2 regions of the Paenibacillus sp. FSL R5-0486 genome follow, and region 2 is predicted to be linked to the other one. Evidence: predicted binding sites of a transcription regulator. Region 2 holds the regulator's gene; the other holds the start of a gene.

Region 1 (15,592 bases), 940 kb from region 2:
AATTCTTCTGTAGTTCCAATTCTCTTAATAGTTTGGTCACAATCATATATTGAATCGTTGTTTAAAAGGATCATTCCGAATGCAGTGAAAGTTATTTTTGTTCCCATGTGCACTATTTTAGTAACGGGAATTCTGGCCTTAACCGTATTGGGGCCGCTGGGGTCATTTTTTGGAACGTATTTAGCGATGGGCTTTGAATTCTTGGGCGCACATGGTAGCTGGCTGGTTATTTTCCTGGTAGCAACCTTCTGGCCAATACTGGTTATGTTTGGACTGCACCATAATATTGTTCCTCTATCCATTGCTCAAATCACCACATCAGGTTATGAGAATATCCTCGGTCCTGGGGCGATGATCAATTGTATAGGTCAAGGTGTTGCGGCATTAGTTGTAGGGATGAGAACCAAGGATAAAGCATTAAAACAAATTTCAGCTTCCAGTGGGATCACCGCGTTGATGGGAATCACGGAACCAGCTCTTTACGGCGTAAATTTACCGAAGAGATACCCACTTGTCGCGGGTATGATTGGAGCTGCCAGTGGGGGACTATTTGCAGGGCTAATGGATGTTTCCCGTTACGCAACAGGCGCTTCAGGAATCCCGGCGATTCCTCTGTACATTGGTGAAAATATCTGGAATCTATATAACATTTTGATCGCACTTGTTATAACAACTGTCGTAACTGCTGTACTTACCTATTTGCTCAGTTTGAAATATGAAAAAGATGCACCTTCACAGAACACTGTTTCAAATGCGAACGAAGGGAGTGGGGTTGCGGATGAAGTCATTACAATTAAAGATTCTGTTATTGCAACTCCACTTAAAGGTCAGCTTATCCAACTTCAGGATGTACAAGATGCAGCGTTTGCCTCAGAGGCAATGGGTAAAGGAATTGCTATTGAACCTAGCGAGGGGAAAGTCATTGCTCCATTTGATGGCATGATTGTATCTCTATTTCCTAAGAAACATGCTATTGGACTATTATCCGATGAAGGAGTCGAAATTCTTATTCATGTCGGCTTAAATACGGTAAAGCTGAACGGAAAATATTTTGAAGCGTTCGTTGAAGAAGGTCAGAGAATTACAAAAGGGCAGACCTTGCTGACTTTTGATCTGGACAAAATCAGACAAGAAGGATATGTCACTCAAACGCCCGTTATTGTAACCAATTCGTATAGTTACTCGGATGTGATCGCAGAGACTAGTCCCCAAAATATTGATTTTAACAATACATTGTTGGTTGTCAAAGCTTAACAAAACTACAGGTTAGGAGTGTGTTTTAATGACTTTAAGAAAAGACTTTTTGTGGGGTGGGGCAGTTGCTGCTAACCAATGTGAAGGTGGATATGCAGAAGGCAACAAGGGACTATCCACAGTTGATGTAATCCCGGCAGGGAAAGATCGTGTTCCTGTCATGCGAGGACAGTTAAAAATGTTGGAGTGTGATCAAGAACATTTTTATCCGAGTCATGAGGCTATTGATTTTTATCATCGGTATAAAGAAGACATTGCTTTATTTGCAGAGATGGGCTTTACGTGTTTCCGTTTATCTTTGGCATGGACTCGGATCTACCCTAATGGAGATGACGAGTTACCCAACGAAGAGGGTTTGAAATTCTATGAAAATGTATTTGACGAATGTTTGAAGTATGGCATTGAGCCGTTAGTCACCATTACCCATTTTGATGTCCCTATTCATTTGGTGAAAACTATTGGATCGTGGAGAAGTCGAAAAATGGTGGATTATTATGAGAGACTGTGTGAAACGATCTTCACCCGTTATAAAGATAAAGTGAAGTATTGGCTTACCTTTAATGAAATTAACATGCTGTTGCATCTACCTTTTGGTAGCTCAGGCCTAGTGTTTGAAGAAGGTGAGAATGAGGATGCTGTGAAGTATCAGGCGGCTCATCATCAATTGATCGCAAGTGCAAAAGCAACTGAAATTGCGCGTAGAATTAACCCGGAAATTAAGATTGGCTGTATGTTAGCAGGTGCCAACACTTACCCGTATACATGTGCACCAGATGATGTCTGGAAAGCCATGACAAGAGATCGCGAGCACTACTTCTTCGTCGATGTACAGTCCCGAGGAGAATACCCAAACTATGCCAAGAAAATGTTAGAACGAATGAATATTAATTTAGCCATGGAAGACGGGGACGAGGAATGTTTGAAAAATAATACGGTTGATTTCGTTTCGTTCAGTTATTATGGTTCACGATTAACCAGTGCAGACCCGGAAGTAAACACACAAACGGCAGCTAACCTGTTTCCGACACTGCGCAATCCTCATTTGAAAACGAGTGAATGGGGATGGCAAATCGATCCTGAAGGTCTAAGAATTACAATGAATTCCTTGTATGACCGATATCAAAAGCCACTATTCATCGTTGAAAATGGCTTAGGAGCGATAGATACTCCTGATGAGACGGGATATATTGCGGATGATTATAGAATCGAGTATTTGCGTCAACACATCCAAGCTTTCATAACAGCAGTGGAAGAAGATGGCGTAGAGTTGTTGGGTTACACGTCCTGGGGTTGCATTGATCTAGTAAGCTCAAGTTCTGGAGAGATGAGTAAACGATACGGTTTCATACATGTCGACAAAGATGACGCTGGAAATGGTACGTTGAAACGTAGCAAGAAAAAATCCTTTGAATGGTTCAAAAAAGTTATTCAAAGTAACGGCAAAGAACTCTAATCGACTGAGCAGTAACGTATGAAGTCATCGACTTATGCGTTACTGCTTTATCCATTTATCGCAGCATCAAGGCTAACTATTGGCCATATGGAGCAAATACAAACATTAGGAGTTGGTTTTTTATAATATCCATGGAGAAGCTTAAAACATATTCGTTATTGTCCGTTGCGTTATTAATTTCTTCAGGTCCAGTGATTGCCGCTAACATTCCTGCGATAACCAATGATTTTCCAGAGATATCGGTAACACATGTAGGATTATTAACGACCATACCTTCATTATTTGTCATTCTTGGTGTGTTAATTGCTAATCGACTTGAACTTCTTATTGGGAAGAAAGCAACTATACTAACTGGATTAGGACTTGTTCTCATTGCGGGAGTATTCCCTGCATTGTATCATGACCTTTTTTCGTTGCTGTTCATTTCTCGCTGTTTGTTTGGGTTAGGTGTAGGTTTATTTAACCGGCTCATCATTCAGATGATCAGTGATATGTATCATAAGAATCCAGCTAAACAAGCAACCGTAATTGGCTTAGAAAGTGCCTTTGAGGGATTAGGAGGCATTTGTCTAACACTACTCGTTGGTCAACTATTGAAAATGGGCTGGCACACATCATTTTATGTCTACGCCCTGGCACTTCCTATTTTCATTGCATTCCTGATTTTCGTTCCTTCTGATAAAAAAGAGCTTAATAGAAGAGAAGAGGTCACCACGAATCCAAGCCACACAAATAATAAAAAAGCCCTTCAAGTCATGATTGGCTATGGTCTCTTATTATTTGTAATAGTAGCTATTTTCATCAATTATAATTTACAGATTACTCCTTTGATTTTGGAAAAAAATATCGGAACTGCGACAAATGGAAGCAACATGATTGCATTTATAGGTTTGGGAGCTTTTGTTGCCGGTTTTTCTTTTGGGAAAGTATACAAAACACTCGGTAACTATATCGTTCCATTATCGATTCTGTTACTTGGAAGCTCGATGTTCGTTACGACGATCTCGCAAAGTATTATTCTTACTACCGTGTGCTCAATGATCATCGGGTTTTCATTCCGCTGTATAATGCCCTATTTATTGCATACTTTTGCACAACAAATCGCCATAATGGCAAAGCTGGGTACGACCATTGTTCTGATCGCGTATAACTTGGGAGCCACACTTTCACCGTATGAAGGAAGGTTAATTACGCAATTATTACAACTAGATACAGTGCAATCATTAGTCTCAAGTAATGCAATGATTCTATTATGGATTTCAGTAGTTAGTTTGGGAATAGTAACCCTTCATCGCAAAAAGAAGAATATTCAACAAACATAGAAAACAGGGAACTTCTTGATATGGAGTTCCCTTGTTTTAGAGTAAGTTGTATGAACCATTTAAATAGAATTTTTGTAATACACCAAGTGATCGGTCCATTCATTATTTTCGTGTATAAACCCTTTACGTAGACATTCGAATTCCATACCAACACTCTCTGCCAGTTTCATGAAAGGGGTGTTATCCACATTAATATGAGCCTCTATGCGGTGGAATTTCAGATGTTCGAATGGACTCCTCTGGATTGAATTTATGCTCATGGCATAGCACTGAAATAGTCCATAACCACGCTGCGAAACTCTAAAGCGGCTTTGGAAATATACCTGTTTTTGTGCGAAAGTAGAGCGATTTCCCGAACGAGCTGGTGTTCCTCTACCTGAAGATATCTAATGCGCTCATGCGGGTTTCTGGCTGTGCTAGGTATAAACGCGAGACCGATCTCTGCCTCCACAAGGGCTGTTAATCTTGCAGGCTCATCCCCTTCATATACATACTTTGGTAGGAAACCAGCGGATTGACATACGGAATCTACCATATCACGAACCCCATACCCTTGCTTCACCCCAACAAACCGCTCGTCCTTAAGCTCGGTTAATTGAATGCTGCTTCGGTCGGCATATTGATGACCCATAGGAACAGCGACTACAATCGGGTCGTCATATAGTATCTGACATTCGATATCGTCACCTTCAATCGGAGGGGAGGAGAGACAAAAGTCTACCTCGCCCCGATGCAGAAGTCTGGACATGTTTTCTAACGAAACCATTTGCACATGGAACTGAATATCCGGCTTGTTTTTCCGGAATTCCCCCAGTATACCTGGCAATGTGCTCGCCGTAGTCACTGCCAATTGCAGTGTACCCTGATCCGGATTGGAGAGGTCAGCAATTTCCCGCTTTCCTTGTTCCAATTCAAATAAGGCTTTTTCAGTTCGCTGAAGAAATGTTCTTCCAAAGTCGTTTAGTCGCAGCTTTCTCCCGATTCGATCAAATAAAGGGACTCCAAGGTCGTCCTCTAATCGTTGTATCGTTTTGCTCAGGGAGGATTGCGTGACATGCAGCTTTCCCGCAGCTTCCGTAACATGCTCGCATCGGGCCACCGTCAGGAAATATTTTAGTTGAAGAAGCTCCATTTGCACCATTCCTTCATTCCTTCTAGTTCATCAAATCATAACATATAATGCGTTGGAATAAATGAATACGTTCAAGTAAAATAACAGCAGAAGAGAGAGAGGTGCACCAATGAACGTTCGAAATAAAGGATTGATGTTAGCTGTTGGACTCGGAATTATGTTGAATCCGTTGAATTCCTCCATGATTTCGGTGGCAATCTCCAGGCTACAACAAGTGTATCAACTTAATTTTACAGCCGTTTCGTGGATTATTTTATCATTTTACATTGCCAGTGCTGTCGCTCAACCCGTCATGGGCAAGTGTAGTGATTTGTTTGGCCGCAGGAAGATCTTCCTCATGGGTCTTGTTATTGTTTTTGTATCGTCCATGCTAGCTCCGTGGTCTCCCAGTTTTTCGTGGCTCATCGTATTCCGGATTGTTCAATCAATTGGCACAAGCATGATGGTGGCCGTCGGAATGGCGATTGTCAGAATGAACGTGACTGAAAAACAAGCCTCCGCCTTGTCCACCTTGGCTATATTCCTTTCTGGAGCGGCTGCAATTGGACCTTTTATTGGTGGAGTATTGATTCATTGGTGGGACTGGCACAGCATATTCTTCGTTAATATTCCGTTTGTCTTGGCGAGTTTTTGGTTCGCCTGGAAAACAATCCCGAAGGACGAGCAATCCCCGTCTATCTCTGGTCACATGTCCATTCGGCAATGGCTTGCGTTAATTGACGCACCAGGTATCCTGATGTTTACGGTAGCTTTGGTGACTCTGCTCATCGGTTTGCTTTCAGTAAATTCCACAGGAGATATTTCAACATGGCATCTGCTGACAGGGGGGATCGGGTTAATCGCATTCGTCATGTTCTTCCGACATGAATTAAAAGCAGCCACGCCTTTTATCCCTCTGCGAACGTTTGCCTCATATCCGGAGATGACTTGGGTGAATGTGCAATACATGCTGGTGAACATCCTGTTTTACGCACTTTTTTTTGGAGTTCCTACGTATTTGAAGCAGGTACGTCATCTCAACGAAGTTCATACAGGAATGAGCATGCTAGCTTTAGGGTTATGTTCAGTCATTATTGCTCCGATCGCAGGGCGCTGGATTGACAGATCAGGATCACGGCCAGCTCTGATCGTATCCGCTTCTTTAATGACATTTGGCTCTATATTAATCGTTGTTATGAATGAAACTTCTCCAATCTTCATAATCATTGTTGCCTTAGCTTTATTTGGCATAAGTAACGGCCTAAACGCGGTCGGTATGCAAGCAGCTCTGTACAAAAGCACACCCAAAGAAATGATTGGAGTCGCATCGGGTATTTTTAATACATCACGCTACTTGGGGACCATTTTATCGTCGTTATTGATTGGAATTGTTATGGGGGATACATTCAATGTGACAGGATTTCAGATGCTTGGAATCATCCTTACGGTATTAGCTGCATCACTGATCATCATGAGCATACGTCGCGAGGCAGGTGCGGTGAGTCCGGAGAAAGTAAAATAGAAAATCTTCCGTGCAATAACACGTTTACACCCAATGAATCAATAGCTCCATTGGGTGTATTTTTTGATTTTCACCAAGTTGTCAGAAAGAGTTGATCCTTTCTTGAACGTTTAGGGTAGAAGACGTGTCTTTGATTGAATTAGGTAAAAATAAAGATATAATAATTTTGATTAATAGGTTTCGTTAGTACTTTAAGTGCATCAATATCAGATTTTAATAGGCATCCAATGATTGTTATTATCGGAGGCCTACAGGAGTAAACGCATTATAGGTGTGGCAAGATATCGTCATACCTAACTTTGTGAAATTTTTCGCAACTCTGCATTGAGCTTGGCCAAATCTGATATTGAATGTTTCTAAATTGAACAGAGTTTGAAAGGAGGCAACACAAAGAATGGCTATTGATACGGTTTTATGGAGCAGGCTAGTGACTGGTTTGACGCTCGGGTTCCACGTGATTTTTGCAACGCTTGGTGTCGGCGTACCTTTGATGATTGCTATTGCAGAGTTCATCGGCATTCGGAAGAAGGATCACCATTACATACTTATGGCAAAGAGGTGGTCCAGAGGGTTTGTCATTTCTGTAGCGGTTGGTGTCGTGACAGGCACAGCGATCTCACTACAGTTGGCCTTGGTATGGCCGAATTTTATGAAACTTGCCGGGAATGTCATTGCACTGCCACTATTTATGGAAATATTTGCATTCTTTTTTGAAGCAATATTCCTGGGCATTTATCTGTACACGTGGGATCGGTTCAAAAATCCGTATATCCACTGGTTGCTGACTATTCCGATTGTCGCCGGGGCAGGCATGTCTGCTGTTTTTATTACAACAGTGAACGGATTCATGAACCAGCCTGAAGGTTTTGTCATGGAAGCAGGTCAATTCATGGCAGTGAACCCCGTGCAAGCGATGCTGAATACAGCGACGTTCTCCAAAGTGTTCCATGTATTAAGCTCGGCTTATCTGACAGGAGCTGCTCTGTTAGCAGGAGTAGCAGCCTTTGCGATGCTGAGAAAAGGAGTGTCGGCCTACCACAAAAAAGGCTTGAATCTCATGATGGCCGTTGTGCTGGTATTCAGTTTGTTAAATTCTTTAGCTGGAGATGTGTCTGCCAAGTTTTTGGCTGAGCATCAGCCGGAGAAGCTCGCAGCTGCCGAGTGGCATTTCGAGACGGAAAGCGGCGCGGATTTGATTTTTTTGGGATGGCTGAATGCAGAACATGAAATTATAGGCGCTCTTCATTTGCCGAAACTGCTCAGTTTCCTTGCCTTTGGAGACTTTAACGCCGAGGTAACCGGGCTGAACGAATTTCCACCAGATGAACACCCGCCCTTACTTGTGCATTATTTGTTTGATCTAATGGCTGGTATTGGATTCGCTCTGCTTGCTATATCAAGTCTGTACTTCCTGTTTGTATTCTGGAAGAAACGTAATCAGTTTAACAAGTGGATGCTACGTATGGTTGCACTGAGTGCACCGCTTGCTTTTCTGGCCGTTGAGATGGGTTGGTTCTATGCAGAGATCGGGCGGCAACCATGGATCATCCGAGGTTATATGCGGGTAGAAGAGGCCGCTACTTCTTCACCGAGTGTGAGAATTTTATTTTTCGTCTTCTTGCTTCTCTACATTCTGCTAGGCGTTATGTGTGTCGTCGTACTGAGACGGTTGTTCAATAACAATCCTGCTGAACTCGAGATGGAGAAATGGTTGAAGGAGAAGCATGATCAATCAGCCGAGAAAGGGGGCCAGGCATAATGAGTTATGAATTAATTGGTATTTCGGTACTCTGGCTGTTCTTGTACGGCTATCTTATTGTAGCTTCCATTGATTTTGGAGCAGGTTTCTTCGCCTTTTATGCACGCCTGACAAAGCAGGATCACCTGATTAATCGTCTGATCTCCCGTTATCTATCACCGGTCTGGGAGATCACCAATGTATTTTTTGTCTTTTTCTATATTGGCATCGTTGGATTCTTTCCGGATACTGCTTACTATTATGGCTCCGCGCTACTTGTTCCGGGAAGTATTGCCGTCATTTTACTTGCCATTCGTGGTTCATTCTATGCTTTCGAAAATTATGGTTCCAAAAAAAGTATCGTGTATTTGTTCTTATACGGAGCTACGGGTCTACTTATTCCAGCGTCATTGTCAGTGGCACTGACCCTGTCTGAAGGTGGCTTTATTTTGAAGCAGGGAGATACCGTTTCCCTGGATTACTGGGCACTATTTACGAATCCATTATCGTGGAGCATCGTTGGACTGGCGATCGTGTCCGTATTGTTCATTAGTGGGTCATTTCTCACATTTTACGCTTCTCGCGCAGAGGACCATTCGGCATTGAAGCTCATGCGGAACTATGCTTTGTTCTGGAGCACACCGACCATTATTCTCGCGCTGACTGCATTTATATATTTGGGTCAACACAATGAGCGTCATTTTCAAAATATGATGGATTTATGGTGGCTGCTGGCGCTTTCCGTTGCGTTTTTCATGATTGCCATGTGGCTGTTATATAACGGACGCCGTTACGGATTAGCTTTTATATGCATCATGCTGCAATTTTTCACAGCCTTTTTCGCCTACGGAATTGGTCAATATCCTTACATTCTTGATCCATTCATCACCATTCAGAGTAGCGCGACACCACCAGCGATGGGTTTTGCACTCGTCGTTGTGTTTATCGGTGGTCTGTGCCTGTTAATTCCTTCTCTTATTCTGGTCTTCAAACTGTTCCTGTTTGATGCGGATTATGTGAAAGGGAAAAAATAAAGGAGGAGCGTTCAATGAAAAGGAGAGGCAAATCCAATCTGATCTCGCAGCAAATGTCTTTACAACGAAAAAACAGACTTCTCCTTGCGATCATTTCGCTGGCCCTTGGTGTAGCTATTATAAGCCAGGCCACCTTGGTGGCTGAAGCAGTCCAGCGAATCTTTGTAGAGAAAGCTTCCTTTTCATCAGTGATCCTGTTGCTTGTCCTATTATTGGCTGTTATGGCCGTACGCTCACTGTTGTCGTATGGTAATGGGAAAGTGGGCTTGCATATGGCAGCACGCGCCAAGACAAATATGCGAGCATCTGTGTTGCAGAACCTGACCCGCGCTTCCATGCCTTCAACCCTGAGTGGACAGACGGGAGGAAAGGTCAGTGTTGCTTTGGATGCTGTGGATGAGGCCGACAGTTATTTCAGTCAGTACATGCCGCGTATGATGGAAGCTGCGATGATCCCGATTCTGATTCTGGTTGTTACGTTTACGCAGCACTCTAACACAGGCTGGATTATGTTGTTTACGGCACCGTTTATCCCGCTGTTCATGATCTTGGTTGGGCTCAAGACAAAGAACAAATCAGAAGAAAAATACGCGCAACTGGCTGAATTTTCCGGTACATTTCTGGATTCGCTTCAAGGGCTGGTTACGTTGAAAATATTCGGACGGGCTAAACGTCAACAGCAGGAGATTGAACGCAGCAGTCTGGGGTATCGTGATGCCACCATGGGCATTTTGAAGATTGCATTTACAAATACGTTTATGCTGGAATCGATCGTGATGTTAAGCATTGGTATTGTCGCGCTTGAACTGGCTATTCAATTACTGGTTTTCAAATCGATGAGCTTCCACACAGCCTTTCTCGTGTTGTTACTCGTCCCTGAGTTTTACAGTCTGTTGAAGAATACAGGAACGGCTTTTCACAGCGGGCGAACCAGTATGGGGGCCATTCGCAAGGTGGAACAGATGCTCGCGGACACTAGTGTCAAGAGCACACAAACGAAGCCTGAAGAAGGACCGGATCAAAGCGAATTAACCGATGTCGATGCAATTGCAAAGACGGAAGAGCTTCGTACAGCTCGTGCCGAGTTGATTCCAATGCCACCAACCATTGAACTGAACGATGTCCGATTCCAGTACACACCTGATTCCTTTGGACTTGAGACAGGACAGATCTCGATTGGACCGGGAGAACAGATTGCTATTGTAGGCAAAAGTGGCTCAGGTAAAACCACGCTGCTTCATCTCATTGCCGGTTTACTGAAACCAGATTCGGGAGCGGTTCTGGTTAACGGAAGCCAGCTTTCGCAACATGATGAGGCTGCATGGTTTGAACGTGTTAGCTATATTACACAGCATCCGTATATTTTTGCAGGTACATTTGCCGAAAATATCGCGATTGGCGCGGGTCGGAACGTCTCCAGAGCTGAAATTGAGCAGGCGGCAGAGGAAGCAGGGCTTGCTAGCGTTGTTGCACAATTGGAGCAGGGCTTGGATACGTTTGTTGGTGAAGGTGGCCGGGGGCTGTCTGGTGGGGAAAAGCAAAGACTTGCTTTGGCACGTGCTTTTCTGAAGCGACCAGCTGTTATTTTGTTCGACGAACCCACCGTTGGTCTGGATCTACACACCGAGCGGGTATTGCAACAATCCATTGCGGCATTAGCCAAAACGGCAACGATGATTACGGTGGCACACCGTTTATATACAATTCAACATGCGGACAACATTTTGTTTATGGATAGTGGGGTATTAGTGGATTCAGGACATCATGAAGCACTTCTGGCGCGCCTGCCTCAATATGCGGAGATGGTTGATGTACAACGGAAAGGAGGGTTAGCATGAATGAGCTGACGATTCTGTCAAAAGCGATGATTCAGGAGCGCAAGGATATCTTGCTTTCGATATTGGGCGGATTTATCGCCGGCATAGCAGGGGTAGCTCTCTTTTCCGCGAGTGGCTATATGATATCTCAAACAGTATTTGCGCCACCGCTGTACACCTTAATTGTACTCACCTCCATGGTCAAACTACTTGGTTTCCTTCGAGCGGCAAGTCGCTACGGGGAACGCTTATATTCGCACAGGGCGACATTCTCCATGCTGAGCCGTTTGCGGACGTCTTTTTTTGCCAAACTGATCCCGGTAACGCCAGGTATATTGAACAAAAACCGAAGCGGGGATCTGCTTGCGCGGATCGTGGGTGATGTGGAAAGTTTGCAAAATTACTTTTTGCGGGTCGCGTATCCACCCATCATGGTCGTTATGGTGTTTTTGGCTACCATGCTGTTCACTTCGGCCTTTTCGATCTGGATTGCGTGTTTGTTAGTACTAGGTATGCTGATTACGGCATTTGTTGTACCAGGTATTGTCTTGTTAGGTCAGCGAAAAATAAACGGACGTGTCCGCCAGCAACGGGCCTTGCTGTCCACGGAAGTAACCGAAGTGTTGTATGGTTTCAGGGATCTGAAAGTATACGGCCAATTGGAACAGCGTGAGCAACAGCTTCAGCAGGCTTCTGCTGCATTGGCAACGGAACAGAGGCAAGCCGCTTCGCAATTGCTGCGCGGGCAATCCATGCACGTTTTTGTGACGTATCTTGTTACATGGGGAGTGCTGGCACTGAGCGCCTTTTTAATTGTGAATGGAGCGTTTGCAGGTGTATTCCTCGCCATGTTGATCCTGGCCACGCAGACCGTGTTCGAAGAAGCTGCCGCAATGGCTATATTGCCTCTATATAAGCAGGACAGCGAACACGCCGCTCAGCGACTGGCGGAAACAGTGCCAACCTCCGATGTACAACTTGTACAGCCAAGCGGTGAAGTTTCAGCCGATCAGGCGGTTTCGATTGACCTATCCGGTGTTAACTTCCAATATGAAGGGGAATGGAGACCGGCGCTGAGGGAGCTATCCCTGCAACTTGCAGCAGGCTCCAAAACAGCGATTGTCGGGCCGAGCGGGTCAGGCAAGTCAACGATTATTGATTTGTTACTCAAGCTACGCGCACCAACGTCTGGCGATATACGATTAAACGATGTTTCGGTGAAGGAACTGAATGAAGAGAGCATTTGGCAAGGGACGAATGTCGTGTTGCAGCAAAGCCACTTCTTCCGGGGAACCATCCGGGACAACCTGTTGCTGAATGGAGAAGAACATTCGGATGAACAACTGTCGGCTGTGCTGGATAAAGTCCAACTGCCGAATAAGTTGTTGACCGACATGGTCTATGAAAAAGGGGAGAACCTGTCGGATGGTGAGAAGCAGCGGCTGGCTCTCGCACGGGCCATGCTGCGCAAAGGACGGTTATGGCTTCTGGACGAACCAACTTCTTCGTTGGATTACGTCACAGAGAAACATGTGCTCCAGCATCTTCTTGCACAAGCATCCGAAGATACATTTCTTCTGATCTGCCATCGGCTGACGGGATTGGAAGAGATGGATCGGATTGTGGTCATGGACCAAGGCAAGATCGTGGAATCAGGTTCTTTCTGTGAGCTGATGGAGCAAAAAGGCTATTTTTATGAAATGAAACAAATTGAACGACAAATGATTGGAGACGCCGGGGCGTGAGAATCTAGTCTATTGAGTTGATAATACTGTCGGTTGTCGTTAATGAAGAAAATTTCAATAAATCAATTTTTATAAATCTAACTAAACCCCAAAGGATGCAGTGCATATACTCCTTGGGGTTTGTTTTGATATAATAGTTTTTTTATGTCTATGAAGGAGATGGAGATGGAGATGGGAAAGTATAAGTGGGATATTGTTTTTTATTTGGCCGTATTTTTATTTGTTGTGTACATGAAGATGAATGACCAATCTCTGTTTTGGATACTTGGAGTTGTTCTCACCGCTACTCTGATCATGTTTACCATTCGTATTTTTTATCCTCTGGGTTGGGAAACACGCATGGAGCGCGTCGAGGCTTTTCTACGCAGACAGGAGAATACCCCAAAGCTTTATATCTATTACGCTCTTGCAAACAGACTTGATGATGAATTGGAACACACAATAGAGCGCATCAGAAATGAGGACACCAATAAAAGGACCCAAGCAGTCTATAATGCAGCTTACGGCTCCTATCGCAACGACTTGGTAGCTGTTCGTACTGCGGTGCAGAATATGCGTAGATCGGATTATCGTACATATTATGAAACGTATTTGCTTATGGAAGAAGGAAGAAGTGAGCAGGCGAGGGAACACTTAAAATCCATTAACAAGGTCTGGATGAGATCTTCGCTTCTTGCAGCGATTGAACTAAAAGCGGGACAACGCGAAACTGCGATTCAGCTAATACAAGAAGCAATGCATGCTGTCAGAGGTGTCCATCGTTATATGATATTCAAGGAATCAGAAAGATACTAGGGCGTGTCTCAAACGATGAACAACAATCTTTCTTGGCATATAGTACAATTGACACGGACAAAAGCTTGTTCCACATAGGAGCAAGCTTTTATCTTTGGTATTAAAGGAAGGACAGGAAGGACAGGAAGGACAAGAGTATACAGAGGCGCTAAACTGTTCGGCATAGTGGAGAACACCCGAATTAAAATGCTCTCCAACCAGTAAGCCTATATGATGAGAATCTTAAAGACTTTAATTTACCTTTACATAACAACAGATGATTTAGCCGTTTTATTTTTCTTCGCAAGCGGCTTTTTCCTTAGTGTCCTATCATACAAATATGGTTTTCCGTGATAATCCCGTGCATGCTTTTGTTTCTGCTTTTTATGTATATCAACCTTGATCTCCAGATTGGCAACGTTATTCTGGAATTCAGAAGCAATTCGTTTGCACCATTTCAAACCACTTTCTTCAGATGCACTGAAATGAACACGTAATAGATATCCGTTCACCGTTAATTCAAACTTGTATAAATTCATGATATGTATCCTTTCCAGACGGGCATGTTATGTTACACCAAATACGATAATCTGATTATAACAGGAACGTATGTTCTGTAAAAGTCTTATTTATGATACCCGCAATTCAATAAGGTTCGCTAGACATCTTTGCAACAGTTCGTTTAATGGTAAAATATCTAAAAATGGTTCATGTTGGGGGATACGCATGTATAAACTGATGATCGTAGATGATGAATTGCTCATGCGGGTTGGAATTCGTTCCATGCTGAATTGGGAAGAGTATAATTTCTATGTTGTGGGTGAGGCGGGAAATGGAAAAGAGGCATTAAGCCTTGCGCTTGAAGTGATGCCTGATCTAATTATTACAGATATCAAGATGCCGATTATGGATGGGCTACAGCTTATACAGGAGGCCTCCTGCGTACTGAAAACCTGTAAGTATGTCATCCTGAGTAATTTTGACGAATTTCATTATGTGAAAGAGGCGCTAAAACTTGGCGCCTCAGATTACTTGATTAAAAGTGAGATCTCCGAATCCTCCCTTATTGACCTCCTGAGCACTGTTGGACAGAAACTGCAAAGTGAACATGTTCACCCAACCAACACAGCCTCTATAACACAGGACTATTCCAAGAGCCTAAGATATCTAAAGGATAGTTTCTTCCAAGATATTGTAAGCGGATTCATTAGTGAGGAGGATATCGTCACCAAAGCGGAAGAACTACATTTTCGTATACGTTCGGACCAGTTGGTTGTTATTAAGTTCATCGTGAATTATTACGAGGATGCAAAGCGGAAATATGTTGAGAAGGGGGAAAAGCTGCTCCGATTTTCGATTCTTAATATTATGGAAGAGATCATTCCATCGAAGTGGGAGAAAGAGATTTTTGTTGAAAGTTCCTCTGAATATTGGGTGATCGTCAATGTACTTCCTGAGAGCCAATCTGTACACGCCGACTTGAATAAACTATGTAATAAATTGCTGTCTTCGATCAAGGATTTTATGAATCTATCGCTCACGGCTGGAGTAAGTAGAATGACTTCCGGTTTCCTTCACATCAGGAAGGCCTGCCAAGAGGCAGAAACGGCTCTACAACAGAGTTTCTTCACAGGAAGCAACCAGGTGTTGTATTACGATGATATGGTTCAATCCCCAGATCGACATGAAGTTAAGGGGGCTTTAAGCCCGCAACAAGAACGAGATTTGTTGAAGTTATGGGTAAGCAAAGACAACCAAATGGCGGAAGAGTTCCTTGAAGGAATCCAATCCAATCTGGAACAGCTACGAGCGGATGAGAATA
Region 2 (15,592 bases):
GTTCCATCAGTTCTTGCAGAATTAATTTATTCTCTCGCATCAGTTCCTCGGTTGTGACCATATCCATGTTCACAATCCCAAGTGAAGTCAACCCCGAAGCCATCATCGTCTGTACAACATTGGTTGCCTGATCAAAGTCATTGCGTGAACCTGTGGAACGACCACCGTAGTACATTTCCTCCGCAGCTGCTCCTCCGAGTGCAATCATGATCTGCTCTTCCAGAAAGCGCTTCGTATAGAGGAACTGTTCCTGTTGCGGGTTATGACGTACATATCCCAGCGCCTGACCACGCGGACTAAGTGCCACCTGACTAACACTACCTGGACGAACGAGTTCAGCCATAATGGCATGTCCCAACTCATGAATGGCGACCCTTTTCTTCTCTTCCACGCTGGACTCACGGTCTGTCTTCTCACCCATCATGACTTTATCAATAGCCAGGGACAGATGCCGCTGTTCAATGTTTAACAGCCCGTCTCTCATGGCGTATATTGCTGCTTCGTTCATCACACTTTCGAGCTGTGCACCGGAGAAACCATATGATTCTTCTGCTGTTTTCTCCAGATTAACTTCCTTCAACAGAGGTTTGTTCACCGCATGCAGTTCCAGAATATGCTTTCTGCCCTTTTTGTCAGGCAAGTCCACTTGAATGTGGCGGTCAAAACGTCCCGGTCGCGTCAGGGCGCTATCCAGCATCTCTTTACGGTTCGTTGCAGCGATAACCAGAATTCTTGGCGTATCGGAAGAATAGATTCCATCCATTTCCGTCAGGAGCTGATTCAGGGTCTGATCATATTCACGCTGTTGACCACCCTCACGTTTCCCCCCGATGACATCGATTTCATCGATAAAGATAATAGCGTTTTCCTTATTTTCCTTGGTGGCACGGGTTCTCGCGTCCTTGAACAAATCCCGAATTCTGCTGGCACCCACACCAACATACATTTCCACGAACTCACTACCCGATGCTGCTACAAAAATAGAATCGGTGTAATGGGCAGCAGCCTTGGCCATCAACGTTTTCCCTGTCCCTGGAGGGCCCGTCAGCAAGATCCCTTTTAACGGGCGAATCCCGAACTTCCGGATTTCTTCATGTTTGATCAGAAAGTCAAGCGCTTCACGCAATTCCTGCTTAGCACTGTCTTGTCCGCCAATTTCTTCAAAAGTAAGCTTGGAAGGTCCTTTTTTCTTCCGTTTACGTTCCTGTGCAGCGCCTACTGTAATCCCGCCACGCATTTGCATCATGAACAGCAAAGCTCCGACAAGCACTGCTGCAATCAGGATCGGAACAATATTAACACCAGTAAAAGCAAGGAAAATAATCAATACGGGAAAAAATCCGATGGCAACTTCTTTTGTCCACTTAGGCATTAGGCCACACTCCTATCTGACCGGGCACACGCGGCAGAATAATAAACTTGCTGGCATCTCCGTCTCTGAGACTGACATATACATTGTTGTCATCCATCGCTGTATTTACCTTAATTCCATTCGTCGCCATCTTTGACAACGTTGGTGTAATCTCGGTGTATTGCTTGTTCTCCATCGCCTGAGCTACGGTGAACATCGCATCACCCCACCAACTTTCCAGTGCTTCACTGGAATGATCCACAACATCCAACTTTAGTGAGCGTGTTCCAATCAGGGTCTGTCCTTCTTTGTGAATATATTGTACCAGTCTGCCCAAATCAACATCAGGTTGCAGATCAAGTTTCAATTGTACGTCATTGCGGTTAATAGTTAATTGAACGTCATTGACTCCATCGTACTGGGTTACCATTTTTTCAATCGGATTCTGCACAGCCACCTGACGATATACAAACCAACCTCCAAACAACACAACGGCTGAAATGACGGCAGTTATAGCAATAGGCAATACTTTTAGCTTCAAGTGAATTACCCCTCCCAGATTTTGGCCCAACCTACTGGCTTATTGGTATATACGAATATGTGTACATTGACTCCTGCGAGAATTTCGACAGGATTATTTGTTTTTGAATGTAACTTTGAGTACATATCTGAGTATATCACATCGTATATACAATTTCGAAGGCGAAAATATGAATAAATTATTAATTTTAACTATTTAAATCAAATATGTTTACAGACAACACAAAGAACCGGTTCAGTCGGATATCCGTCTGCCGGTTCTTTCATTTCTTTAATTCTCTAGTTATCTCACTCTATCTTGTTCTAGCTGTTCGGGAGTGTGTAGACCAGGTCCACCTGTTCTCCGTTGCTAAAACGATAAAAGCGATAGTGGTTGTGCGTACCATCTTTATAATACACTTGCCACACATATATTCCATTCACAACTCCGGGCATGATTCGTTTAATCTCACCGGCAGGAACTTCAGAACTGAAGCGATTGCGTATCTGCGCTTCGGACATGCCATTCTGCAGCAGCTCACTGTGTACAGCGTTTGCACCCTTAACCGGCTGATTGTTTGCGTCGAACTTAACCCAGACCATAACATCCTGGTTATCCTTGTTTTTGCCGATCAGGGTCCAGTAGATGTTGTCAGAGCCTTCTTTGTCTCCCCAGATGTACTTACGCAATTCATCATAGGATGTAATGCCCAGTTGCTCCTGTGCTGCCTGTATGGCGAGCGCTTCTTCCTTGCGTTGGTCCTGCGTGACATGGACGTAATAACGCTGAAGTCCAAACAGAATCAGAACCAGTGCAAGCAGCGAAATCCATATCCACTTCTTTTTTTTCTTCAAAAGCCGAACTTCCTTTCCCTATGATGCTGTCCTGCAATTAACGAGCAAGCAGACCATCAAATGCCAATTGAGACTCACGCAAAATGCGTTCTTCATCCAGCGTCAGACATTCGCCATGTTTCACCACTTGTTTTCCATCCACCCATACGTGCTCAACATCTTTAGCAGAAGCCGAGTAGATTGTATGTGAGATCAGGTCTGTATGTGGATAGAAATGTGCCTGTTCAATGTCCAAGGCGATAAAGTCAGCCTTCATGCCGACCTGGAGTGCTCCGGTATTGTTCAAGAAGATAGATTTGGCACCGTATGACGTTCCGAGTAATAACGCTTCGCCTGCTGGCACTGCCGTCGGGTCACCAGATACACCTTTGTGGATCAATGCAGCCAGTCTCATTTCCTCGAACATATCCAGGTTGTTGTTGCTTGCCGGTCCGTCTGTTCCGAGTGACACGGTAACTCCTGCTTTCAGCAACGCAGGTACCCGCGCAACACCGGAAGCGAGTTTCAGGTTACTTCCCGGGTTATGGGATACAGCCACATCATGACGGGCCAGAATCTCAATCTCTTCGTCATTCAGATGCACCGCATGTGCAACCAGGGATGGACGAGAGAAAAAGCCCAGTTTCTCCAGATGTGCCACAGGACGCAGTCCATAATCAGCCACGTTCTGCTCGACTTCACGAAGCGTTTCCGACATATGTGTATGAAGGGGAAGGTTTAGGTCGTTCGCGACCTGCACAAGCTTCTCTATGTAGTCAGGAGGGCATGTATATGGTGCATGTGGCGAGATTACGGTTGTAATGCGACCATCTGCCTGTCCATTCCACTCACGCGCAAACGCAGCCGACTCCTCCAGCTTCCGCAATTGTTCTTCTTCCGAGCACAACCCGATTACACCACGTGCCAGTGCTGCTCTAACGCCGGATTGCTCCACAACTTTGGCAACTTGATCCATGTGATCGTACATGTCCAGGAAAGCTGTAGTTCCGCCTTTCAACATTTCAAGCACCGATAGCGAAGTTCCCCAATATACGTCTTCTGAAGTCATTTTCGCTTCCATCGGCCACATTTTTTCCTGCAACCATACTTGCAATGCAAGATCGTCTCCGTGCCCTCTGAGCAACGACATCGCTGCATGACCATGCGTATTGATCAGACCCGGCAGGAAGAACAGTCCTTTTCCATCCACTTTGGTACAATTTTTGTCTTCATCCGGCAATGTCTCACCAATATGCACAATCTTGTCATTCTCAACAACCATGTATCCGTGGACCACGTTCCATGTTGTGCCGCCTTCATTAACGGCAAATTTGCCGTTGTGAATTACCCATCTATTTGTTGTCATCTTCCTCGTCGTCCTTTCCAGTCTCCAAGTAATAGGCCAAACTAAGCAGATCCGTTGTAAAGTCAGCATGGTGAATGCGGATATGCGGCGGTGTTTTTAGAATGGTTGGTGCAAAATTAAGGATCGCTTCAATTCCTGATTCAATAAGCTGATCGGCTACATTTTGGGCTTCCGTATCCGGAACCGTGATAATTCCGATGCGAATGTTTTCCATTTTAACCGCTTCCGTCAATTCATCCATTGGTTTTACCGTCAAACTGTTGATTTGACTACCTATCTTCGGTCCATATGCATCAAATACAGCAACAATCTTCATGTTGTCTTTCAGATATGCGTTGTAGTTGGACAAGGCTTGACCGAGGTTACCCGCTCCTACCAGAGCTACATTAATTTGCTGATCGATTTTGAGAATGTGACGAATTTTCTCGATCAAATAGGATACATCATACCCGATCCCTTTACGACCAAAATCACCGAAGTAAGCCAGGTCTTTACGAATTTGGGCCGGATTCAGATCCAGCCTCTGTCCAAGCTCTTGAGAAGAAACAGTAGCCACCTCACGCTGATGCAACTCGTTCAAATAACGCAAGTAAACAGGCAGACGTCGTACCACCGCTTCCGAAATTTTATCCGATTTCATTCTTGCTCCCCCTTACCAAGGCCACGATAAAATAATAGATGAAAAGATGAGCATTCTGTATAAAACTCAAAGATAAACGTGACATTTTATACAGAATGCTCCTTGTAATTTAGGTTATAAGTTCTTACGTGCAACTGCTTTAATCGGATACGGAAATATCTAATAAAGTTTAACGCCAAACGATAGTGTCATGCAATGATATAACGAACAAAACAACCATTATTTTTGTTCATTAGCAGGTTTTTCCAACCACTCAGTAATTCGTGGAACCATTTGCTCCGTGAGCATATGCTCCATTTTGGGACCAGGTAATGAATACAAAAAGAATTTACCATAATACGCTTCAATCACCCGTGTATCATAAACAATGACAATTCCTCTGTCCTTTGCTGTACGTACCAATCGGCCAAATCCCTGCTTGAAACGAATGACCGCTTGTGGCACGGACAGTTTCATGAACGGATTTTTCTTCTGTTCCTGGAGCAACTCACTCTTGGCTTCCACCAACGGATGATTCGGTGGCTGGAAAGGCAGTCGCACAATAGCGAGACAAGTTAACGCCTCTCCCGGGATATCTACACCCTCCCAGAAGCTACTTGTGCCCAGAAGTACCGTTGCTTTGGCATCTTGAAACCTGCGAGTCAATTTGGAACGACTTCCACTGTCAACGCCTTGCCCAAGCAACGAGATGTCGTTGCCAGACAGTGCCTCCTTCAGCGGATCATAGACCTGTCGCAACATCTTGTATGAAGTAAACAGAACCATCATGCGTCCACGCGTAGCAATTGCCGTCTCTGCGAGTGATTGCACCAGCATATTAACAAAGTGCGCATCACCCACACTTCCCTTCACACTTGGGAAATCACGCGGAATCACCAGAAGTGCCTGATCGCGATAGTTGAAAGGTGATGGCAACATCGACGTTAATAGCCGATTGTTCTCGGCGGCTTCCTGCAAGCCAAGCTGTTCAATCATGAACTGGAATGACTTATCTACCGAAAGCGTAGCCGATGTAAGCACAACACTTTTCTTTTTATCAAAAAATAAATCCTTAAGTTGTGCACTCACATCTACAGGTACGGCATACAGCTGGAGAGATTTGCTGCGGAATTGGCCGCTGGCTTCCATCCAGTACACCGTTTTGGCGTCATCCATACGCATGAAGAAACGTAGATTCTCCTTCAATGTGGTCAGATCTTTCAGCAATCCTGTAATGTCCGTGATCAGACTATCCGATTGATAATCATCCTGATCCTCTTTCACTTCAAGCAGCAATTTGTCCCCTTTGCGAACCAAATCGCCCAGAGTCACATAGATCTGGTTCTCCAGATCCTGCAACTCCTGCCATTTTGCAGGTTTCTGAGATGCTTTCAGACGCAGTGAAAATTGCCCCGTCTCTCCCGGTGAAGCATCACTTCGTTCAGGCAAGAGACCAAACAAGGCATCGCTCATACGATCCCACAGCTCCTTAACTTCAAGAGCGAGCGGGAACATCTGATCCACCATGGAGCCCCATTGCACCGAATTTTCATGCCCGGAAAACTGCGAACGAAGCATAGGTAGCTGACCATTACGACTGTCTTTAAATAGGCGGGTCAGTGTATGAACCAAGGTGAAATATTTCATATGCATTCCAAGATGTTTACCAGCGACATCCTCCAGATGATGTGCCTCATCGATCACAAGACTCTCATAGGCCGGCAGCAGCTGATGCGCGGCTTTCACATCCGTAAATAATTTGGAGTGATTGGTGATTACGATATCAGACAACCCTGCTTCATGTTTGGCACGATGGTAGAAGCATTTACGGAACCATGGACAGGATCTTCCCAGACATGATTCGGATTCACTCTGTACGGTCTCCCAGAAGTCCCCTCCGCGTCCGCTAAGGTTAAGTTCCTCATCATCTCCGGTTTCGGTCTGCGTAAGCCAGACGATCATCTGAGCAGCTGTGAAATAATCCTCTTTCGGTGTGGCGAATTCACGTTTATTGATTTTGTGTTCAAATTTGCGCAGGCACAGGTAATGTCCACGTCCTTTGAATACAGCAGCCTTAAACGGGAACGGAACCACTTGAGTCAGCATCGGAATGTCCCGCTCTCTCAATTGCTCCTGCAGATTGATCGTATGCGTGCTAACCATAACTTTCTGTTCTTGCTTCACACTTTCATAAATAGCAGGCAACAGATACCCTAGAGATTTACCGGTACCCGTTCCAGCTTCGATCAAGAGATGTTTCTCTTCATCCAAGGCTTGCCTTACACTGCTGAACATCTGAGTCTGCGCTTCACGCTCTTCGTAATGATCCAGTGTATCCTTCAGATTCTCCCGAACCTGGTCCATAAACTGTTCGAAGCTTACACCATCGAGGGGGTTAGCCTCCCGCTCATCGCGTGGTGCACCAATATCGGTCCAATCACTTACATTAAGAGCAAGCTGACGATAATAGGTATGTCCGTCCAGGTCCTGAATCGGCTCTGCTTCCTTCTCACTGCGCATTCCGTCCAAAAACCAACCCAAGTCACTGTCTTCTGGTGCAAACAGGTCACTGAGACGCTGAATCGTTATGAGCGGTAATTCCTTTAACTCATCCAGACACTTGAGTAGCACATAGGCTGTCGCCAGTGCATCACTGTCTGCCTGGTGAGGGCGATCATGTTGAAATCCAAATTCGGAAGACACATAACCGAGTTGATAAGAACCCAGTGATGGGAATGTGATCTTCAGAAAATCAATCGTGTCCAGAATGCGGCCAGTGAACGGCAAATAACCGCAACGGTCAAGAGCATTCTGCAAAAAGTGAAAATCAAAAGCGACGTTGTGTCCAACAAGCACCACATCATTAAGCAGCGGAACCATCTCCATCATCATCTCTTCGAGTGAAGGAGCGTCCGCCACATCTGCATCGGTAATACCCGTCAACCCCGAAATAAACGGGGGAATCGGTACACCAGGGTTCACATAAGAACTATATATTTGAGTTATGCTGTAGTCATGATCTATGATGGCAAGTCCGGCCTGTATAATCTCACCGTCGGACTGCGTGCCGGTTGTTTCGAAATCCAATACGGCAAATTTCATTGCAATGTACGGTCCCTTCCATTCCAGTCTATGTTACAGCATAGCAAAAAAAAGGGGATTTGAAAATTAACTGACAAAAAAGCGGTGTCCCCGCCGCTATGCCAAAGGAGGGAACACCGTTTTTTTGTCGCCGAATTCCCGCTTAATGAAGGGTCGTCAGCTGATTAGCATATTGCAATTTTCCCCTGTTCAACCTGCAAGCTTCCATGTTGTACAGTGGTTCGGTCAATGTCGGGTCATACTGAAGGGCCTGTGCAAAGAGTGAACATGCAGCTTCGGGATTCGCAAGCTTGACTTGAATACAGCCCAGGGCGTTACACACAAGCCCTTTCAAGCGAGGTGAACCTTTAAGGTACATGATCTGCTGTAAATGTGTTCCGGCTTCCGCCATTTGTTCCAGATTCAGATACGCCAGCGCCAGGTAAAAACGAGTTAATGCACTCTCCGGATGGTCGGTCACAACCCGGGAGAATTGCATGATCGCCTGCGGATACATCTGTAATTTGAAATAACCCTGACCTCGACTGAAACATTCCAGATGGAGTTCAGGCAGAGCGGTAACAGCTCCCTGTTCCGGTTCAAGGGAAGCAGGCTTATCCATCTCTCGCTCCCTCACCTGGCTCATCTTTTCTTCAAACATCAGCCATTCATCCAGCATCCCGTCACTCATCCGCTTAAGCAAGTTCCACTTTTGCAGCAATTCTTGTTTGTTCAGGCCTTCAGCGGAAGGATAGCTCTTGATAATTTCATCTAACATGTCGTTCATTTCTGCGAAAACATGCTGGAACATCGATGCATCCCCACCCTTGAAAAAATGGATTAGTGCAGTGACCTGTACTCATTTTTTGCTTCAAGGGCCGATTTCATTCTCCTTACCAGTCGATTACATAATTGTTGCGTGGACTTCCTGTTTCATCGTTTGTACAGGTTTATTCTGCCCATCTACAAATACAACGGTTGGTTTGTGAGTATTTGCCTCTTCTTGTGACATCATGGCGTAAGAAATGATAATGACGTTATCTCCAGGCTGTACCAGACGTGCAGCTGCGCCGTTAAGACATATGACCCCGCTTCCGCGTGGTCCTGGAATCACATATGTTTCCAGACGTGCACCATTGTTGTTGTTCACAATTTGCACTTTCTCGTTTTCCATCAAGTCGGATGTTTCCATCAAGTCTTCATCTATGGTAATACTACCCACATAGTTCAAGTTGGCTTCCGTTACCGTAGCCCGGTGAATTTTGGATTTCATCAGTGTTCTAAACATGGGACAGTACCTCCGATTTTTGCAACCTTATATTGTCAATCAATCTTGTTTTTCCGAATTTCACCGCAAGTGCAATGAGCAGATCGTCACGGCCTTGAACTTCTTCCTGATCTGTGAGCGGCTCCAGACTTGGAAAAGCCTGAATCTCGGCGTAGTCGATAACGGCAAGCGGTGAGGTTGCAATGTGCTCGCGCAGAATACGACGGATATCTGCGGCTGTAGTAGCTACACCTGTATCTGTGGCTTCCTGAGCTGCACGTAGTGCCTTCGATAGAACCAAGGCCTGTGTACGCTGTTCTGGGTTAAGGTAGACGTTACGTGAACTGAGGGCAAGGCCATCCTCTTCGCGAACAATCGGACAGGGTACAATTTCTACAGGCATATTCAAATCATTCACCATCTGTTGAATGACCGCAACCTGCTGAGCGTCTTTCATACCAAAAAATGCACGCTGTGGCTGTACGATGTTGAAGAGTTTGGAGACTACGGTCGTTACCCCGTCAAAATGTCCTGGACGTGAAGCGCCACATAAGCGCTCCGTCAGTTTTGAGACAGATACGGTCGTTTGCGTTGCCTGTGGATACATCTCTTCAACAGAGGGAATAAATACGATATCCACTCCTTGTGAGCGTGCTGTTTCCACATCTCTGGCTTCATCCCGCGGATAGCTGTCAAAATCTTCATTAGGGCCAAATTGAATTGGATTAACAAATATGCTTAATACCACGATATCGCTCTGTTGTCTGGCTGCCTGCATCAAGCTTGCATGACCTTGATGAAGATAACCCATTGTTGGTACAAGACCTACAACAGACGCACTGGACCGAATCGCTTGACGCTTCAAGCTTAGTTCCTGTCTTAACTCTGCGATTGTCCGTAATACTTTCATGAGTTACTCCCCACCTTTTCCTTGCGTTGTCCGCCGTACAGTTGATCCAGAACACCATCCGCCGCATTGAATACATGCTCTTCGGCCGGGAACGAACGATCTTTCACTTCTTTCACGTAAGCTTCGATGCTGGTTCTGATTAATGTACCCACATCTCCATAGGTTTTGACAAATCGTTTGGGCGTATACGGAGAGGCGTATTGAACCACATCGTGGAATACCAGTACCTGACCATCACAGCCTCGTCCTGCTCCAATTCCTATGGTAGGGATGGACAGTTCCTCCGAGATCGCCCGTGCAACTTCTTCCGTAACCAGTTCAAGCACAATGCCAAACGCACCTGCAGCTTCCAAGGCTTTGGCTTCGTCCATCAGACGTTTCGCATCCGCTGCATCCTTGCCCTGAATGCGGTAACCACCAATCTGATTAACCGATTGAGGTGTCAGTCCGATATGTCCAAGAACAGGCACGCCTGCTTGCACAACTGCTCTAACGGTGTCCGCTATCTCGACTCCGCCTTCCATTTTAACCGCATGGGCATGCCCCTCTTGCATCAGTCGACGGACACCCTTAAGCGTCTCATCCACGCTGCCATGATAGGTCATAAAAGGCATATCAGCCACAATAAATGTCTTCTCAGCACCGCGCACTACGGAACGTGTGTGGTATACCATGTCGTCGATGGTCACCGGAAGCGTCGAATTATAACCCAGTACTACATTGCCGAGTGAATCACCAACCAGGATCAGATCAATACCTGCTTCCTCTGCTAGGAGCGCTGTTGGATAATCGTAAGCCGTGATCATGGTAAGCGGCACGCCATCCTGCTTATATTTTTTCATTTTCACAATATTCAACGCTTGTTTGTTCGCCATTTTTTTTCATGGCTCCTTTCTTCTTTTCAAATAAACGCAACAAAAAAACCTTTTAGTTTTCCACTAAAAAGTCCCGAAAAGTCAAAAAAGAGTCACTTGCGATCGTCCCTTCTGTCTCGGTCCTCTTCGGCTCAGAGCAGAATCCAACAACTCACTTAAACGTATTTCATTCTTGCACTGCGGTCTGCTTATATAAAACACATCAAAGCAGAACAAAGGTTACTGTTACGGGAGTGCAATTCGGTCTGCATTAGCCGATATCGCCTCACGAACACAGTATACCAAAGTTCTGCTCAAACTTCACGTCTTATGTTCATTTTACCAGTGAAAATTCGACAAATTGTTTATGATTTCCAGGAAATCTCACCAGAGATGATTAGCGTATGTTCTCCATCGTGCTTCTCCACGATAAGTGCACCAGAAGGGTCAAGACCAATTGCCTTCCCTTCAATGACACCATGAGGATTCGTCACTGTAATCTCTCGATTCATCGATACGGACAGGGCCTCCCATAGAGCTGAGATCACGCCAAATCCTTCTTTTTGATACAAAAAATACAACTGTTCAAGCTCCGTCAAAATGGCAGCCGTTAGTTTGGTGCGATCAACGGATTGACCCGTCTCCATCTTGAGCGAAGTAGCGATTGTGGTCAGATCTTCCGGATAATCCTCGGGATCAAAGTTCACGTCAACGCCTATACCTGCGATACAGTATCTGACTTCATGATCTTCTACCGTAGATTCAAGCAATATGCCACATACCTTGCGTCCGTCAATCAACACATCATTTGGCCATTTGATGCCCGCATCAGCTCCTGAACAAGCTCGAACGGCACGACATACAGCCACTCCTGTTAATAAAGTTAGCTGCGGCGTATGCTGAAGTGGTAGATCAGGGCGTAACAGGACACTCATCCAGATTCCTTTACCCGGAGGAGAGAACCACTGTCGACCGAAACGTCCTCTTCCTCCTGTTTGTTCTTCCGCAATGACCACAGCGCCTTCTGCCTGCCCTTGCTCAGCTAGCTTGAGAACATCCCCTTGCGTAGACAGGGTCGAAGCCAACAAAACAGCCTTACGGCCAAATACGGTTGTATCCAGGGCCAATTGGAGGCCAGTAGCGTCAATGCTATCCGGCTTCGTTACCAGACGGTATCCTTTGCGGGATACCGCTTCAAACTCATAACCCATGTCTCGCAACTTGTTCACATGTTTCCACACAGCGGTCCGACTGATGGACAGATTACGGCTGATCTCTTCACCCGATACGAATCGTCCTTCTGCATTTAATAACATATGTAACAGATCTTCATGTTTGGTCATCTTGAACCACCCGCTTCACTTCTGCACTTAGTGCTTCATGCTGATTCACTATCGTTCCAATCGCCGTTTCTCGTAACAAATGTTTCATTAGTTGCCCCAGCCAAGGTCCGCCTTTGCGCTGCACCATTTGTAACACTTGTTCCCCTGTAATATCCAACTCTTTCAAGTCATGCACAGGGATCGATTGACTCCATTCGGCTGCAAGCTCTTGTACTAATACAACCTGCATTTCTGCCGGTTCGGACTGATTCCGCCATTCTGCTGGCAGTGCAGACTGTATTCGAAGCCAATCATCCGCCGCCTGAACGCCACAAGCCAGAACAGTAACGATCCAATCGGAACGGAGACTGACCGTATCCTTCGGCTCCTGAACGGAAGTATGAATCAACTGTTCCACCTGAAGGACCCCTGTTATACGAGAACGATGTTCATTGGAGAATGTCCACTGACGTAATAATACATCTGCTTCATCCTTGCTATAACCGCCAGCAATCAGGATGAGTGACCAACGAAGCAACACATGCTGACCTGACAATTGTTCCAAATTGGATAACAACATCTTGTTAAATCGGGTCGAGCTTACCGGCGCTTTGATATGCGCAAGGGAATCACTTCTGTATAACAGCTCCAACCCTCTTAAAGGATGCGGTCCAGACATCATTTTTACCATCTCGGTACGTACCCGTTCCATTGCTATATGTTGAAGCAGGTCTTTCTGCCTTACAAGACCCTTCCACGTGTTATGGGCAATTTTGAAATCAAATACGGAAGCAAACCGGACACAGCGGAGCATCCGCAGTGCATCTTCACCAAATCGTTCCATCGCAGAACCCACACATCTGACTCGCTCTTCCTTGATATCTGCCTGTCCACCGAACGGATCAACGATTGTCCCAGTGACGTCCATAGCCAGAGCGTTCATCGTGAAGTCGCGCCGCTGTAAGTCTTCCTTGATATCCTGAACAAATTGAACCGCAGCAGGTCTGCGATTATCCTGATATTCGGATTCTGTTCGAAATGTGGTCACTTCAAAGTAATAACCGCCTGAACGAACGGTAACCGTACCGTGTTGTAAACCTGTAGGAATACAATCGTCAAACAGTTCCATGACTTGCTCAGGAGAAGCAGATGTCGTGATATCCATATCGTCCACAACACGTTCCAGCAATTCGTCACGAACGCAACCACCTACCCAATATGCCTTGTAGCCATGTTTGTTTAATGTTGTGAGTACATTCTCACTTTGCATTGCCATTTCACGATCTACCTGTGTCCATTGAACCACCACATATCACCTCTTCTCTTGCCTGTTGTGGTATGCACAGTATGATTTCGTCTAAGAAATGATTAACCGCAAACCGGCTTCAGATTCGGAACTTCCCTTCCCAACACCCGGTAATATATCTGTTCATATTCATGCCGAATAGCATCATTGCAAAAGTCGTGATGCGCGCGCTGAAGACATGCTTCCCTGAACTCAGCAGCCAAACGATCGTCCGTCAACAAACGAATGGTGTTCTCGGCCATGGATTGTGTATCCCCAATCGCGGATAAATAACCTGTCTTACCATGTAAGACCAGTTCCGGAATTCCTCCGGCCTGTGAACCGATCGTGGGTACGCCACAAGCCATTGCTTCGAGCGCCACAAGTCCGAAACTTTCCTTCTCCGATGGAAGCATCAACACGTCCGCCATGGAGATGACCTGAGCAATGTCATCCTGTTTGCCAAGGAAATGAACTTTATCATTCAAGCCGAGATCATTAATCTTCCATTGCATCTTCGGCAAATCAGGTCCTTCACCAACAAATAACAGTTTGGCAGGAACCTGCTCCTGTACCTGACGGAAGACCTCTACCACATCCTGAGTTCTTTTCACCGGTCGGAAATTGGAGATGTGCATTAATATTTTTTCGTCAGGCGTAGCAAAGTCTCTTCGCAGACTGGCAGCATCCCGCGGATAATATATTCGTTTGTCAATAAAATTATAGGTTAGATCGATTGGACGCTGAATATCCAGCAATTCGACCGTTTCTCGAATCAAATCTTGTGATACGGCAGTAACCGCGTCACTTTCATTAATGGCTAGACGGATCAGATCCTTCAGAGATTCATCCTGAGCCAGAACCGTAATATCCGTTCCATGTAACGTGGTAACCACTTTAAGGCCGTCCCCTACCATTTGTTTCGCCAGAAAGGCACATACTGCGTGTGGCACGGCATAATGAACATGCAGCAGATCCAGCTGCTGTGACTTAGCCACCTGAGCCATCTTTGTTGCCAGTGACAGGTCATACGGAGGGTAACGGAAAACATAATAATCATTTACTTCAACTTCGTGATAAAAAATATTTTTCTGGAACGTACCCAGTCTGAACGGGATACTGTTGGCAATAAAATGAACCTGATGCCCCTGTTCGGCAAGTAATTTGCCCAGTTCCGTTGCGACAACGCCAGACCCGCCGAGGGACGGATAACAGGTGATGCCGATTTTTAGCTTTTTATCCATCCTGTGGACGCTCCTTTGATCTCCCGCTTCATGCAGGTTGATATAATGCAATGGAATAATGAAACCCTTCGTTTCATTAAACGTAAAATGTGAAATCGCTTATTGGGCACCCGGGCCAAATTGATGAACCACGTAAGGTGTAATTGTAGCAAAACCTTCTGCAAACGGGATGAGACTGCGTTGTCCGAGCAAGGAATCGCGGGCTCTTACACGTTCAATATACCCTTGATTCAATGGCGTCGAGACCGCTCCGTCTCTCAGTTCGAATTGGGAACGATAAGAGAGCAGTGATGCTTCTTTTTGCTCATAGTGTTCCGTAATATCGACAATCAAATCCGTAGGCCCGATGTCATTAATAAAGTAAAAATAAAGTTCCTTCACCTGCAAGGCAGGCATGTCCGGCATATAGTTGCGAAGCTTAGCGTTAAATACAGCCTCCTGCACAAGCTTACTGCAATTGACATGATCCGGATGACGATCTTCCCAATACGGAGCAAACACCATCCGAGGGGCATGACGCCGTATCTCAGCCGTCACCGCCTGTACATGTTCAGGCGTAAGATATAAGCCACGATCAGGAAGCCCCAGATTCGTTCGACACGAAAGACCGAGGACGCGGGAGGCTTGCTCCGCTTCCTCGGTTCTGCGCTCTACTGTTCCGTTGGAAGACATCTCAGCACGAGTCAGATCACACACGCCTACTTTCAAGCCGGCAGCGGTATGTTTGGCAATCGTTCCACCCATACCAATCTCCGCATCGTCTGCATGTGCTCCAAAGATGAGAATATCCAGACTCATTCGGAATCACCCGAATTCAATCCAGCCTCCGGCTTGTATTTATGTACCAGCTCTCTCCAGGCAAAATCGCCACGATCCAGAGCCTTGACCAGAATCTCAGCGGTTGCGATATTGGTGGCAAGTGGAATTCCTTGCACATCAC

Evidence for each region. The regulator Rex, encoded in region 2, represses fermentation and respiration genes when NADH is low (regulators of the CRP and FNR family bind a similar motif). The targets are predictions, from matches to a motif close to TTGTGAAATATTTCACAA.
Region 1: a site for Rex is predicted at 6,962-6,979, ahead of MKY01_RS15500 (cytochrome ubiquinol oxidase subunit I). Genes of this name have one in related genera too.

What each region holds. Positions count from the first base shown of each region.
Region 1 covers NZ_CP150237.1:3,458,357-3,473,948, forward strand. The annotation lists gene MKY01_RS15470 (glucose PTS transporter subunit IIA) at 28-1,254, shown strand; gene MKY01_RS15475 (6-phospho-beta-glucosidase) at 1,283-2,707, shown strand; gene MKY01_RS15480 (MFS transporter) at 2,839-4,029, shown strand; partial or broken gene MKY01_RS15485 (GNAT family protein) at 4,089-4,259, opposite strand; gene MKY01_RS15490 (LysR family transcriptional regulator) at 4,286-5,161, opposite strand; gene MKY01_RS15495 (MFS transporter) at 5,271-6,662, shown strand; gene MKY01_RS15500 (cytochrome ubiquinol oxidase subunit I) at 7,057-8,421, shown strand; gene MKY01_RS15505 (cytochrome d ubiquinol oxidase subunit II) at 8,421-9,434, shown strand; gene cydD (thiol reductant ABC exporter subunit CydD) at 9,449-11,272, shown strand; gene cydC (thiol reductant ABC exporter subunit CydC) at 11,269-12,996, shown strand; gene MKY01_RS15520 (hypothetical protein) at 13,168-13,791, shown strand; gene MKY01_RS15525 (hypothetical protein) at 14,034-14,309, opposite strand; gene MKY01_RS15530 (helix-turn-helix domain-containing protein) at 14,497-15,592, shown strand, end outside.
Region 2 covers NZ_CP150237.1:4,399,388-4,414,979, forward strand. The annotation lists gene MKY01_RS19485 (AAA family ATPase) at 1-1,372, opposite strand, end outside; gene MKY01_RS19490 (hypothetical protein) at 1,365-1,892, opposite strand; gene MKY01_RS19495 (DUF5590 domain-containing protein) at 2,195-2,725, opposite strand; gene MKY01_RS19500 (amidohydrolase) at 2,763-4,070, opposite strand; gene MKY01_RS19505 (redox-sensing transcriptional repressor Rex) at 4,057-4,710, opposite strand; gene dinG (ATP-dependent DNA helicase DinG) at 4,930-7,791, opposite strand; gene MKY01_RS19515 (tetratricopeptide repeat protein) at 7,934-8,581, opposite strand; gene panD (aspartate 1-decarboxylase) at 8,675-9,058, opposite strand; gene panC (pantoate--beta-alanine ligase) at 9,051-9,947, opposite strand; gene panB (3-methyl-2-oxobutanoate hydroxymethyltransferase) at 9,944-10,822, opposite strand; gene MKY01_RS19535 (biotin--[acetyl-CoA-carboxylase] ligase) at 11,167-12,144, opposite strand; gene MKY01_RS19540 (CCA tRNA nucleotidyltransferase) at 12,131-13,429, opposite strand; gene bshA (N-acetyl-alpha-D-glucosaminyl L-malate synthase BshA) at 13,492-14,652, opposite strand; gene bshB1 (bacillithiol biosynthesis deacetylase BshB1) at 14,752-15,450, opposite strand; gene mgsA (methylglyoxal synthase) at 15,447-15,592, opposite strand, start outside.